One region of the Halomonas elongata DSM 2581 genome, then DNA from elsewhere that is predicted to be linked to it. Evidence: predicted binding sites of a transcription regulator. Region 1 holds the regulator's gene; each other region holds the start of a gene.
The links. Region 1 encodes PhoB, which activates phosphate uptake and scavenging genes when phosphate is short. Its sites were predicted from a motif close to TGTCATANNNNTGTCANA; they were not measured.
Positions count from the first base shown of each region.

Region 1 (4,007 bases):
CCGGAGCCGATAAGGGTCAGGGGAGCGGTCATGGAAATCCTCGTTGCACGGGCCGCCAGGGCCCACCACGGAGCGGAATCTCGGCCCGCCATGGTACACTAGCGGGCCCCAGGATTGGACGCGGAGAGCCTCAATTGCGCAACGGCCCATCACTCGAACCTCGATGGCGCCCCCTGATGGCGGCTCGTCCGGACATGAGCCCCAACTGGTGGGAGTGGCTGGCCTCCCGCGACTCGCTGACCGAACGATTGGTCGAGGCCGGCCGACCGCGCCATTTTCGGGTTCGATTGCTCGATCAGTGTCATGGATACCCGAGTCGCGATGAAGCCCTGGCACTGGGCCTGGCGAAGCACCGGCTCGCCTGGGTGCGCGAGGTGGCGTTGTGCCTCGACGACCGTCCCTGGGTCATGGCTCGTTCGGTGGCACCGCTGAGCCCTTCCCATGCTCAACACCGGCTTGAGCGACTCGGCGAGCGTTCCATGGGCAGCTGGCTGTTCCGCCAACCCGACCTCGAACGCGGGCCGATCGAGATCTGTGCGTCCCCGGGTCCCTTCCGCGAGGCCGAAGGCCCCTGGGGGCGCCGTTCGGTGCTGCGACACGCTCGTTTCACGGTACTCGTCCAGGAGTTCTTTCAGCAGGCGATGGTGGATGATCTTGGGCTGCCTTCACGTTAGGCTATGTCACTCGGAAAAGTGACTGCCAACCGTGTCCACGCCCGCCGCGCTCTCCACCCCGGATGAAGCCTCCGGCAGGGCCGCCTCCATGCGAGAGAACCTGATGGATTCATCCCTGATGCGCCCTTCCGGGCTGGCCCGACTCCCCGATTTCCTGCACCTCACCCGCCTCGACCGCCCGATCGGTACCTGGCTGCTGATGTGGCCGACACTCTGGGCGCTCTGGATGGCGGCTCAGGGGGTGCCCGAACGCAAGATCGTGCTGGTCTTCGTGGTCGGCGTCTATCTGATGCGCGCCGCGGGCTGCGTGGTCAACGATTACGCCGACCGCCATTTCGACGGTCACGTCAAGCGCACCCGCAACCGCCCCCTGGCCACGGGGCGGATCAGCGAGCGGGAGGCGAAAGGGCTGTTCGTCATCCTGGTATTGCTCGCCTTCGCCCTGGTGTGGCTCACCAATCCCTTCACGGTGATGCTGTCGTTCGGCGGTGTCTTTCTGGCCTTCATCTACCCCTTCATGAAGCGCTATACCCACCTGCCCCAGGTATTCTTGGGGGCGGCCTTTTCCTGGGGCATTCCCATGGCATTCGGCGCAGTGCTCGGCTACATTCCCGCCGAAGCCTGGCTGTTGCTGGCGGCCAATGTGGCCTGGACCGTGGCCTACGACACCGAATATGCCATGGTCGACCGGGACGATGACCTGAAGATCGGCATCAAGTCCACCGCCGTGCTGTTCGGCCGCGCCGACAAGCTGATGATCGGCCTGCTGCAGCTCGTCACCCTGGCGCTGCTGGCCTGGGTCGGCCGCTCCCTGGGCCTGGGCGGTTTTTTCTGGCTGGGGCTCGCCGCCATGGCAGCGACCTTCGTGCACCAGCAGCGCCTGATTCATGGCCGGGATCGCGACCGCTGCTTCCAGGCATTTCTCAACAATCACTGGTCGGGCCTGCTGGTGTTCGCGGGTATCGGACTGTCCTGGTGGCCCAACCTCGGCGGCTGAGATCATGACCAACGGCGGCGGAGCTATCGCCGTTGGCGATATCGCTCGTCAGCCTCGATGACGGTAGCCCACGGTACGAACGGGGAGGCGACAAGCCGTGCTTGTCACGTTATTGTCATAAAGAAGTGCTGTCATCGTCACCGACTTGTCATTGACCATGAGGCCCCGGGATGACCGCCAAGACCGTACTGATCGTCGATGATGAAGCGCCGATCCGCGAAATGATCGCCGTCGCGCTGGAAATGGCCGACTATCATGTCCTGGAAGCGGACAATGCCCAGGCCGCCCACGCCATGATCGTCGACCACCAGCCCGACCTGGTCCTGCTCGACTGGATGATGCCCGGTACCAGCGGCATCGAACTCGCGCGCCGTCTGAAGCGCGAGGAAACCACCGCTGAAATGCCGATCATCATGCTGACCGCCAAGAGCGAGGAAGACAACAAGATCCAGGGACTCGACGCTGGCGCCGACGACTATATCACCAAGCCCTTCTCGCCCCGGGAACTGGTGGCCCGCCTCAAGGCGGTGCTGCGCCGTTCGACACCTCATGGCGTCGAGGATCCGGTGGAAGTCGATGGCCTGCTGCTCGATCCGGTCAGCCACCGGGTCAGCGTCGATGGCAACTCCCTGGAAGTCGGCCCCACCGAATATCGGCTGTTGCAGTTCTTCATGACTCACCAGGAACGCGCCTACACCCGTGGGCAGTTGCTCGACCAGGTCTGGGGAGGCAATGTCTATGTCGAGGAGCGAACCGTGGACGTGCACATCCGCCGCCTGCGCAAGGCACTGGGCGACCCGTACCAACAGTTGATCCAGACCGTGCGTGGTACGGGCTACCGTTTCTCCACCAAGGGCTAACGTGCGGCACCTCTGGAAACGCGAACTGTGGCGCCTGGCGGGACTGACCGCCATCGGCGCATTGATCGGCTGGCCCTTCTCCGCCATCGGCACCGGCATCGCGGTCGCCCTGGCGCTCCAGCTGGCCTATCAGCTGCGTCAGTTGCACGCCCTGCACGAATGGCTGGCCCAGCATCCTCATGACGAGCCCCCCTCCGCCTCGGGTCTGTGGGGCGAGCTGTTCGATCGCCTGTATCGCTACCAGAAGGGCCAGCGCATCACTCAGCGGCGCCTGCGCGACACCCTGAGACGGATCCAGGAGTCCTCCGAGGCGATGCGCGACAGCGTGGTCATGCTCGACCGTCACGGCGACATGGAATGGTGGAACAGTGCCGCCGAGCGCATGCTGGGGCTCAAGCCCGCCCATGATCGAGGCCAGCACATCACCAACCTGCTGCGCGATCCACGCTTCATCGACTACTTCCAGGCTCGCGACTATCGCGAGCCTTTGACGCTGAGCTCCCCCATCGACGAGCAGATGATCCTGCAGTTCCAGATCACCCTCTACGGTGACGACGAACGCCTGGTGATGGCCCGCGACATCACCCGCCTGCATCGTCTCGAGCAGATGCGCCGCGACTTCGTGGCCAACGTCTCCCACGAGCTGCGAACGCCGCTGACGGTACTGAGCGGCTATCTGGAAACCTATGGCGACATGGCTGACCAGTTGCCCGGCCGGATGGGACGTGGTTTCGAGCAGATGAGAAGCCAGACGACACGCATGCAGAACCTGGTCAACGACCTGCTGTTGCTGTCACGTCTCGAGATCGACCAGGGCGGCCAGGACGATACCCCCATCGAGCTGAGCGGCCTGCTGGACAATGTCCGCCGCGATGCCGAGGCGCTTTCCAGCGGCCAGCACCAGATCGACGTGGAGATCGATGAGCCCCGCCGCCTGGTCGGCAGCGAGAAGGAAATCCACAGCGCGCTCTCCAATCTCGCCTTCAACGCCGTGCGCTACGCCGGCGAACAGAGCCATATCGTGCTGCGCTGGACGCGCCACGCGGACGGTGCCTGCCTGGAAGTGGAAGACGACGGCGAGGGCATCGACCCGCACCACATTCCGCGTCTCACCGAGCGCTTCTACCGGGTCGACAAGGGCCGCAGCACCGCCACCGGCGGCACCGGCCTGGGCCTGGCCATCGTCAAGCACGTACTGCTGCGCCATGACGCGCGACTCGAGATCGACTCCCATCCCGGCGAAGGCGCTGTCTTTCGCTGCGTATTCCCCGCTACACGGCTCGCCGACGCCGAACACGACAGCGGGCGCCAGCGGCAGGCCTGAAGCGGGGACACAGCGGCTCAGCGTGGCCGAGGCGGCGCGGCGCCATTGCCGAGCGGGCCGAGCTCCCGATAATGGCGATCCCACATCAGCACCGCGGCGGCCACGGCACCGGGCAGCAGGAAGAGATTGGCCAGCGGTACCCAGGTGATCAG
Region 1 covers NC_014532.2:3,998,788-4,002,794, forward strand. The annotation lists gene HELO_RS18765 (NAD(P)/FAD-dependent oxidoreductase) at 1-32, opposite strand, end outside; gene HELO_RS18770 (chorismate--pyruvate lyase family protein) at 177-674, shown strand; gene ubiA (4-hydroxybenzoate octaprenyltransferase) at 778-1,671, shown strand; gene phoB (phosphate regulon transcriptional regulator PhoB) at 1,842-2,531, shown strand; gene phoR (phosphate regulon sensor histidine kinase PhoR) at 2,533-3,855, shown strand; gene cysZ (sulfate transporter CysZ) at 3,873-4,007, opposite strand, start outside.

Region 2 (4,007 bases), 1.0 Mb from region 1:
GCCCGACCGGCGACGTCCACGTGGATGTCCAGGGGGCGCGAGGGCTATCCTCGCGCCCCTTTTTTTGATCGTTTGTTGATCGTTTGCGTGTCACCTCCCGGGCGTGGGGTCATCTATCCCCTTCGGGTAGAATGGTGGCGCCGATTTCGCCAAGGGCCCTCGCTGTCATGAATGAATCCCTCGAGCTCGACAAGGAAACCGCGGCGCTCAAGGTGCCGCCTCATTCGCTGGAGGCCGAACAGTCGGTGCTCGGCGGCCTGATGCTCGATAACGCCGCCTGGGACAATGTCGCCGATCGGCTGGTGGCGGATGATTTCTACCGTTACGAACATCGCCTGATCTTCAACGTCATGGGCCAGCTTGCCGAGGAAGCTCGTCCCATGGACGTGGTGACGCTGTCGGAGGCGCTGGAAGGTCGCGACCAGCTTGATACCGTGGGCGGCCTGGCCTATCTGGCGGAGCTGGCGCGCAATACGCCTTCGGCGAGCAATATCCGCGCCTATGCCGATATCGTTCGCGAGCGGGCCACCCTGCGCAAGCTGATCCGCGCCGCCAATCAGGTGGCGGAAAGTGCCTTCGCGCCTCAGGGGCGTCCTGCCGACGAGCTCGTCAACGAGGCCGAGCGACTGGTCTTCCAGATCAGCGAGGAAAGGCCCAAGTCCGGTGGTCCCATCGGCATGAGCGATCTGCTGGCCAAGGCCGTGGACCGTATCGACGAGCTGTTCAACATGCAGGGCGAGATGACCGGTCTGTCCACCGGCTTCCGTGATCTCGACGACATGACGTCCGGCCTGCAGCCGTCCGACCTGGTGATCATTGCCGGACGACCCTCGATGGGCAAGACCACCTTCGCCATGAACCTGGTCGAGCATGCGGTGATTTCCAGCGACCAGCCGGTGATGGTGTTCTCCATGGAGATGCCCGCGGAGGCATTGATGCTGAGGATGCTGTCGTCCCTCGGACGCATCGACCAGACACGGGTGCGTACCGGCCAGCTGGAGGACGAGGACTGGCCACGGCTCACCTCGGCGGTGAACCTGCTCAAGGACAAGAAGCTGTTCATCGACGACACGGCGGCTTTGTCACCCAACGAGATGCGCTCGCGCATCCGGCGGGTGGTGCGCGAGCACGGCAACCTGTCGTTGATCATGATCGACTACCTGCAGTTGATGCAGATTCCCGGCTACTCCGAGAATCGCACCGGCGAGATCTCGGAGATATCGCGCTCGATGAAGGGCCTGGCCAAGGAATTCGGTTGTCCGGTGGTGTGTCTCTCCCAGCTCAACCGCTCCCTGGAGCAGCGGCCCAACAAACGTCCGGTGATGTCGGACCTGCGCGAGTCGGGCGCCATCGAGCAGGATGCCGATATCATCGGTTTCGTTTACCGCGATGAGGTCTACAATCCGGATAACCCGGACAATCAGGGGCTGGCGGAATTCATCATCGGCAAGCAGCGTAATGGTCCCATCGGTACGGTGCACATGGCCTTCATCGGCAAGTACACACGCTTCGAGGATCTCGCACCCGACAGCTATGGAGGCGATTTCGGCGAATGAGTCGCGACGCTTGAGCCGGCGGGCGAGCCCCGTATAATCCGACCCCCCAACAGCATACTGGAGGAGCACCATGGCAGGCGGATTCCGACGCGGCAACCGTCGCCGCGCCCCGAAGCTCGAGGCGCGTGGCGAACTGCAATCGGTGGAACGGGAAGGGCCATTCAAGGAATGGCTGGGCATGCCCGATCTGTATCGTTATCAACTGGTCGTGGATGGCGAGCACTACAGCTATCAGACCGAGGATGCCGAACTGCCCGTCGCGGTCGGCGACCGGGTGGTGCTGCGCTACAAGGAGACCAAGGCCGGCAATTGGGTCGACCGCAATTCTCTGGGCAAGGCCATCGATCCCTCGGAGTACCAGTAGCGGAACCCCTGAGCCCGCCATCAGTCACACAGGCGACACGGATCGGTCATCCGGATGTCATGCGACATCCTCAGTCTGGAGCCGATCCACTCAAGCCGACTCCCTGATGGAGGGACTCATGGACCTCAACGACCTCAAGGCCTTCGTGGCCCGGCACGACAATTTCGAAATCCGCGTGATCGGTCATGCGGGCAACCGTTTCTACCAGGTGGAACTCGAAGACGTGGAAGGGCAGCGCCACATGCTGACCCGTGCCGGCAAGCCGGTGCTGTTCCGGACGCTGGACGATGTCTATCTGGAACTCAAGCGCGCCGACATTCATCGCGCCTACCTGGTGGAACAGGCACCCGAGGACGAGATGATCGGCCACCGGGCCCGATATCGCGATCCATTGAACGCACGCATGCCGCTGGCCTTCTGAGCCGACCCGGCAACCATCCGTATCATCCCGCCCATTCTGATTTCCTGACCACTACATTCGGCTCCGACCCTGACGAGCCGATATTTTCTCTCCCGCCATTTCCCGCATGAATGGACGTCCAGCTCGAATGGACGCAATGACCGTCGGGCCGCCGGTACATGGGCCGCGACGGACCCCGCTGTTGTACTGCCGTCGGAGAACTGGATCGGGATTGCCGGGCAGGACTTTTTCTTGGTCAAATCTTGTACAAATTGGTTTGATAGTATAACTCTATTCCGCCGCTCGAGGCGCCGATGGTATCCTTGTGGTCCGCCCATGGCCCGCAACAGGAGACTTCGACATGGCAGCTTCCGAGGAAATGGCGCCCCTGCATCAGGTGCCTGACGGGCATCCCGAGCCGGTAGGCGGCAAGGTCGGTGTGGTACTGGCCAATCTCGGAACCCCGGACGCGACCGACTACTGGTCGGTGCGGCGCTATCTGAGTGAATTTCTCTCCGATCGTCGTGTCGTCGACTATTCGCCCTGGTTGTGGCAGCCGCTGCTGCAACTGGTGATCCTCAGCCGCCGTCCCTTTGCCTCTGGCAAGGCCTATCGTGGTATCTGGAACCGGGAACGGGACGAAAGTCCCTTGCTGACCATTACCCGCGAGCAGACCGACAAGCTCGCCGTGGAACTCGAGCGTGTCTATGGGGAGCGGGTCGAAGTGGCGTTCTGCATGCGCTACGGCAATCCGTCGACCGAGAGCGTGCTGAAACGCTTGCAGGCCAATGGCTGTGAGCGAATCCTGTTCTTTCCGCTGTACCCGCAGTACGGCTCGCCGACGACCGCAACGGCCAATGACCAGGCCTTCCGGACCCTGATGAAGCTCAAGTGGCAGCCGGCGATCCGGACCGTGCCGGCCTATTTCGAGCATCCGGCCTACCTCGAGGCCCTGAGCGCCTCGGTGCGTGAAGCCTATGCTGCCGCCACGACCCGTCCCGAGGTACTGGTGGCCTCCTACCATGGCGTCCCCAAGCGCTTTCTCGAAGAAGGCGACCCCTACTACTGCCATTGCCGCAAGACCACGAGGCTGTTGCAGGAACAACTGGGGCTGGATGACGATGCCATCGTCACTACCTTCCAGTCGAAGTTCGGGCCCGAGGAGTGGGTCGGGCCCGCCACCGTGGAGCATGTCGCCGAGCTGGCCCGGCAGGGTATCCGGCACATTGCCGTGGTGTCACCGGCCTTCTCCGCCGACTGCGTGGAGACCCTGGAGGAGATCGAAGAGGAAATTCGCGGCGCCTTTCTCGATGCCGGTGGCGAGACCTTCACCTATGTGCCGTGCCTCAATGCGCGCGATGACCATATCCAGGCGCTGACGGCCATCGTCGAACGGGAGCTTGCCGGCTGGCTCTGAGCCGGCAGTGCATGCCCCGCTAGTTCGCTAGTCGTGTCCGGCATCGGGATGGTGCGGCACCGGCTTCTTCCCGACTTCCTCGTCCCGCAACTCGGCCGGTTGGCCCTGGGTCTTGTCCACATGCTTGAGCTGCTGGTGCAGGCCCGTCTTGGCCAGCAGGTGAGCGCTGACGGGCGCGGTGATGAACAGGAACAGGGTGATCAGCAATTCCTGGACCACGGGATAGTTGTCGATGATGCCGAAGTACAGCATCGAGGCCACCAGGATGCA
Region 2 covers NC_014532.2:2,958,477-2,962,483, reverse strand. The annotation lists gene dnaB (replicative DNA helicase) at 168-1,556, shown strand; gene HELO_RS13840 (hypothetical protein) at 1,627-1,920, shown strand; gene HELO_RS13835 (DUF6482 family protein) at 2,039-2,341, shown strand; gene hemH (ferrochelatase) at 2,682-3,737, shown strand; gene HELO_RS13825 (Na+/H+ antiporter subunit G) at 3,765-4,007, opposite strand, start outside.
Region 2: the regulator PhoB is predicted to act here: its motif matches at 1,965-1,982, upstream of HELO_RS13835 (DUF6482 family protein).

Region 3 (4,007 bases), 1.4 Mb from region 1:
GCACGCCGGCCCACCGGCGGAAGCGCTCTTGAGCGGTGACGGCGCTCATCGGCTCGGCCGGTCCTCGGGATGCCAGCCGGGATGGCCCTCGACGAAACTGAGCTCGGCCTCGGGCCGTGGCGGCAGGCTGGCAAGGCCCATGCTCGACAGGTAATCCTCCAGTAACTGCCAGAGTGGCGGCCCGGCCTGAGACGCAATATCGGGATTCCAGGTCACCACCGTGCCCGGGACACTGCCTTGCAGATCGACGCGCTGTCCGGTCTCGCGGCTGTAGCGGCAGCGCCAGCCGATGCCGGCCAGGCGTGGCAGGTCCTGGCTGGTGTCGAGCAGCATGGGCGTGCCGAAACAGGCGTCGGCCGCCCGCTCGAGCAGGCCGCGCAGGGCGGTGCTGTCGGCGTCGCGGCGCGTGACGGCGCCCGGATGCCCGCCACTCAGGGTCAGCAGGTGATCGCGGGTGATGGTTTCGCCCGGCGCCACTCGGCGGTCATGGCGCAGGCCCGGCGCCAGGGCGATGGCCTGGTCGCCGGCGCTCTCGCGCAGCGCCGCGACGATCAGGGCGTCCCAGCTACCGCCGGTGGTGTCGCGTCGCCATAACCAGTCGGGGGCCACGGCCAGGGGCCGATCCAGCCAGTCGCTGTAAGGCGCGCGCAGGGCATCCAACTGGCGCTGGTGTTCGGCGAGTCGGTCGGCCATGCCGGCGTCGCGTGGTGCCGGGTCGGCGAGCACGAATCGGGACTCGAAACGCCATCGGCCGTGTCGGGCGCGACAGGCGATCTGGAAGACGCCGGTCGCCCGGCTGCCGGGAAAACAGAGCGGCACAGTGTCGCCGCGACGTCGCTCCACCTCGACCAGGGTCGGCCAGAAATCCTGGCCGCGGGCGGCGACGATCAGGTCGGCGGCATCGAGCCGTTCGGCAAGCCAGCGGGCCGGGCCACTGCCGGTGTCGGCCAGGATGATCACCAGGTCGGCCTGGTCACGGGCCGACTGGCTGGCGGCCTGGATGGCATGGAACCAGTCGTCGAGCTGGCGGGGCTCATCCGTGGCATGCGGGTCGGTGGCGCCGACCACGGCCAGCCGTGCGCCGCCGCGCTCGAAAAGTTCGAAGTCGGCAACCAGGCTTTCGGGGTTGCGGCGTTCATCCAGGCAGCCGACGACCGGTCGCGCGAAGCGGCGATACAGGCTGGCGGTGCGCTCCGGCCAGAGGTGGCGCTCGTCGCTGCTGACCCGCACGTCGGCGTTCAGCCATTGGCTCAGGGTGACGCCCGAGTCGCCCTGGGTCAGATAACCCAGGCCGCCGCCGTTCCAGCATTGCCCGTTTTCCAGTGTCAGGGTGGCGTCCGCCGGGAGGCGGCGACGCAAGTCCCAGAGCGTGGTGGCCAGGGCGCTGCTGCCGCCGATAGGTCGCTGACCGAGTGGCGAGCCGATCAACGCGCGCGTGGCCTCGGTGGTGACGCCCGACAGAGTCTCCAGGCTGCGGCCCGTGGCCCAGGGTGCCCGGCCCAGGGCGGCGGCCGGGCCGAGGCGGGTCGCGGGCGTGGCCGGATATTCCGGCTGATGGGCATCGAGCACATCGGCATAGAGCAGCAGGGTTGGGCCGCTCTGGTCCGGCAGTCCGTGGCGGGGCGCCTCGGCTGTGGAGCGGGAGAACCCCGTGGCGCAACCGCTCAATCCGGTGGCGGCAAGTACCCCGCCGAATCCCAGGAAACGCCGTCGGTATCGGCCGTGGTCACTCAGTGTCGTGGAGTCGATATCTGCCGGGGCCGGTCGATGGAGGGACGTGCGATGTTCCGGAGAAGAGTCGGTCATAGTGGTGATCAATCGAAGCCTCGCCGCTGTAGCGGTCTGGCGTGCCTGTCCGTTGCCAGCTTTGGGGTCTGCACGAAATGCACCTTCGTTCGGCAGCTTTTCGTATGAGATCCATGGGGAAACACCGCCTGGATGCCTGCATTTTCTTGGTCGGCGTATATTGCGGCACTGTTATTTCAGAATTATTAAATCAAGCTGCCAGAGGGGAGTCGTGATCGGGTATCCATTTTTTCGTCATTCTCCTGTCATTTATAACCAGCAGCCTACTGTGGCCGAAACAAATGAGTCGCTGCTGAAAGTTTGTAATCGCACCTAGATCTATCGAAAAAAATGACGATGAGGAGACCGGAATGAGCAAGGAAATCGAGGACCATCGCCTGTTGAATCCGAGCGATAACGAGCCATTCTCCTCGGTACTGGAGAAGCATGTATCGCGGCGCCGTGTCATGCAGGGGGGGCTTGGCATGGCAGCCATGACGGTGCTGGGCGGATTCGGCCTGGCCGGCTGTGATTCCAGCGACGGCGATACCTCCACCCCGGGTTCCGAGAAGACACCGCTGTCGCTGGCCTTCGATGCCATTCGCGGTTCATTGACGGATGCCGTGGCCGTGCCGGCCGGCTATACCGCTCAGGTACTGATTCCCTGGGGGACTCCGCTGAACAGCCAGGCTCCGTCATGGAGTGAAGACCTGGGCTTCACCCCGGAGATCCAGGCCAACAGTGTCGGCATGCATCACGACGGCATGCACAATTTCGCCCTCGACGAGAAAAATGCTTCCAGAAACTTCCTGCTGGCGCTGAACAACGAATACATCGACCAGGGAGCGCTCTGGGCACCGCAGGGGGGGGCGACCAATGCCTCCGACGGGGCTCGCCCGGCCGATGAAGTGCGCACCGAGATCAATGCGCACGGTGTCACCATCGTCGAGATGAAGAAGGCTGGAAATGGCCGCTGGCGTCACATGCCCAACTCGTCCTACAACCGCCGCTATACCAGTGCCACCGAGATGGAGCTGGGCGGTCCGGTGGCCGGCAGCGACTATGTCAAGACCAAGTACTCGCCGGATGGCACCAGGACCCGTGGCACCAACAACAACTGTGCCAATGGCTATACGCCCTGGGGCACTTACCTGACCTGTGAGGAAAACTGGCCGGGCTATTTCATCAAGGATGCCGGTCGCGAAATGGATGACAATCGCATCGGCATTTCCGAGGGACGCGGTCGTTACGGCTGGGAAACCGCCGCCGGCGATGCCAGTGAAGTGGACGATGAATTCACTCGCTTCAACGCCACACCGACGGGCAACTCGGCCACCGACGACTACCGCAATGAGCCGCGCACCTTTGGTTACATCGTCGAGATCGATCCCTATACCGGGGCGCGTGCCGTCAAGCGTACGGCGCTGGGACGCTTCCGCCACGAAGGCTGCTGGCCGGGCAAGCTGGTCGAGGGCGAGCCGGTGGTGTTCTATTCCGGGCACGACTCGCGCAACGAGTACATCTACAAGTTCGTTTCGGATGCCGTCTGGGATCCGGCGGATGCCAATCGTCCGGGTGCCAACTATGATCGCCTGGCGATCGGCGCCAAGTACATGGACAAGGGCACGCTCTACGTGGCCCGCTTCAATGCCGATGGCTCTGGCGAGTGGCTGCCGCTGACCCCGGATGCGCAGACACAGGACGGCCGTACCCTGGCTCAGGCGCTGAATCTGTCCGCCAACGATCTGGCCGGCGTCATCATCAATACCTGCGATGCCGCCGACCTGATGGGCGCCACGCCCATGGACCGCCCGGAGTGGGGCGCCGTTGACCCGGCCTCCGGCGATGTCTACATGACCCTGACCAACAATTCCGACCGGACCGCCGAGGACACGGCCGCGACCTACACCAATGGCGGCAGCGATATCGACGAATTGGGTGTGGGATATGGCACGGCGCCGACCAATGCGCCCAACCCGCGTGCCGATAACAGCGCCGGGCAGGTGATTCGCTGGCGTGAAGGCGGCGATGCGACACGTTTCGACTGGGAAGTGTTCGTGTTCGGTGCCGCCGTCAACGATGCCGATAATTACTCCGGCCTGACCGAGCTCAACCAGTTCGCCAGCCCCGATGGCCTGCACTACGATGATCGCGGTGATGAGCAGGGCATCCTGTGGATCCAGACCGACAATGGCTATGACAACGTGACGGACTACACCAAC
Region 3 covers NC_014532.2:2,599,810-2,603,816, reverse strand. The annotation lists gene HELO_RS12200 (hypothetical protein) at 1-49, opposite strand, end outside; gene HELO_RS12195 (bifunctional UDP-sugar hydrolase/5'-nucleotidase) at 46-1,806, opposite strand; gene HELO_RS12190 (PhoX family protein) at 2,157-4,007, shown strand, end outside.
Region 3: the regulator PhoB is predicted to act here: its motif matches at 2,039-2,056, upstream of HELO_RS12190 (PhoX family protein).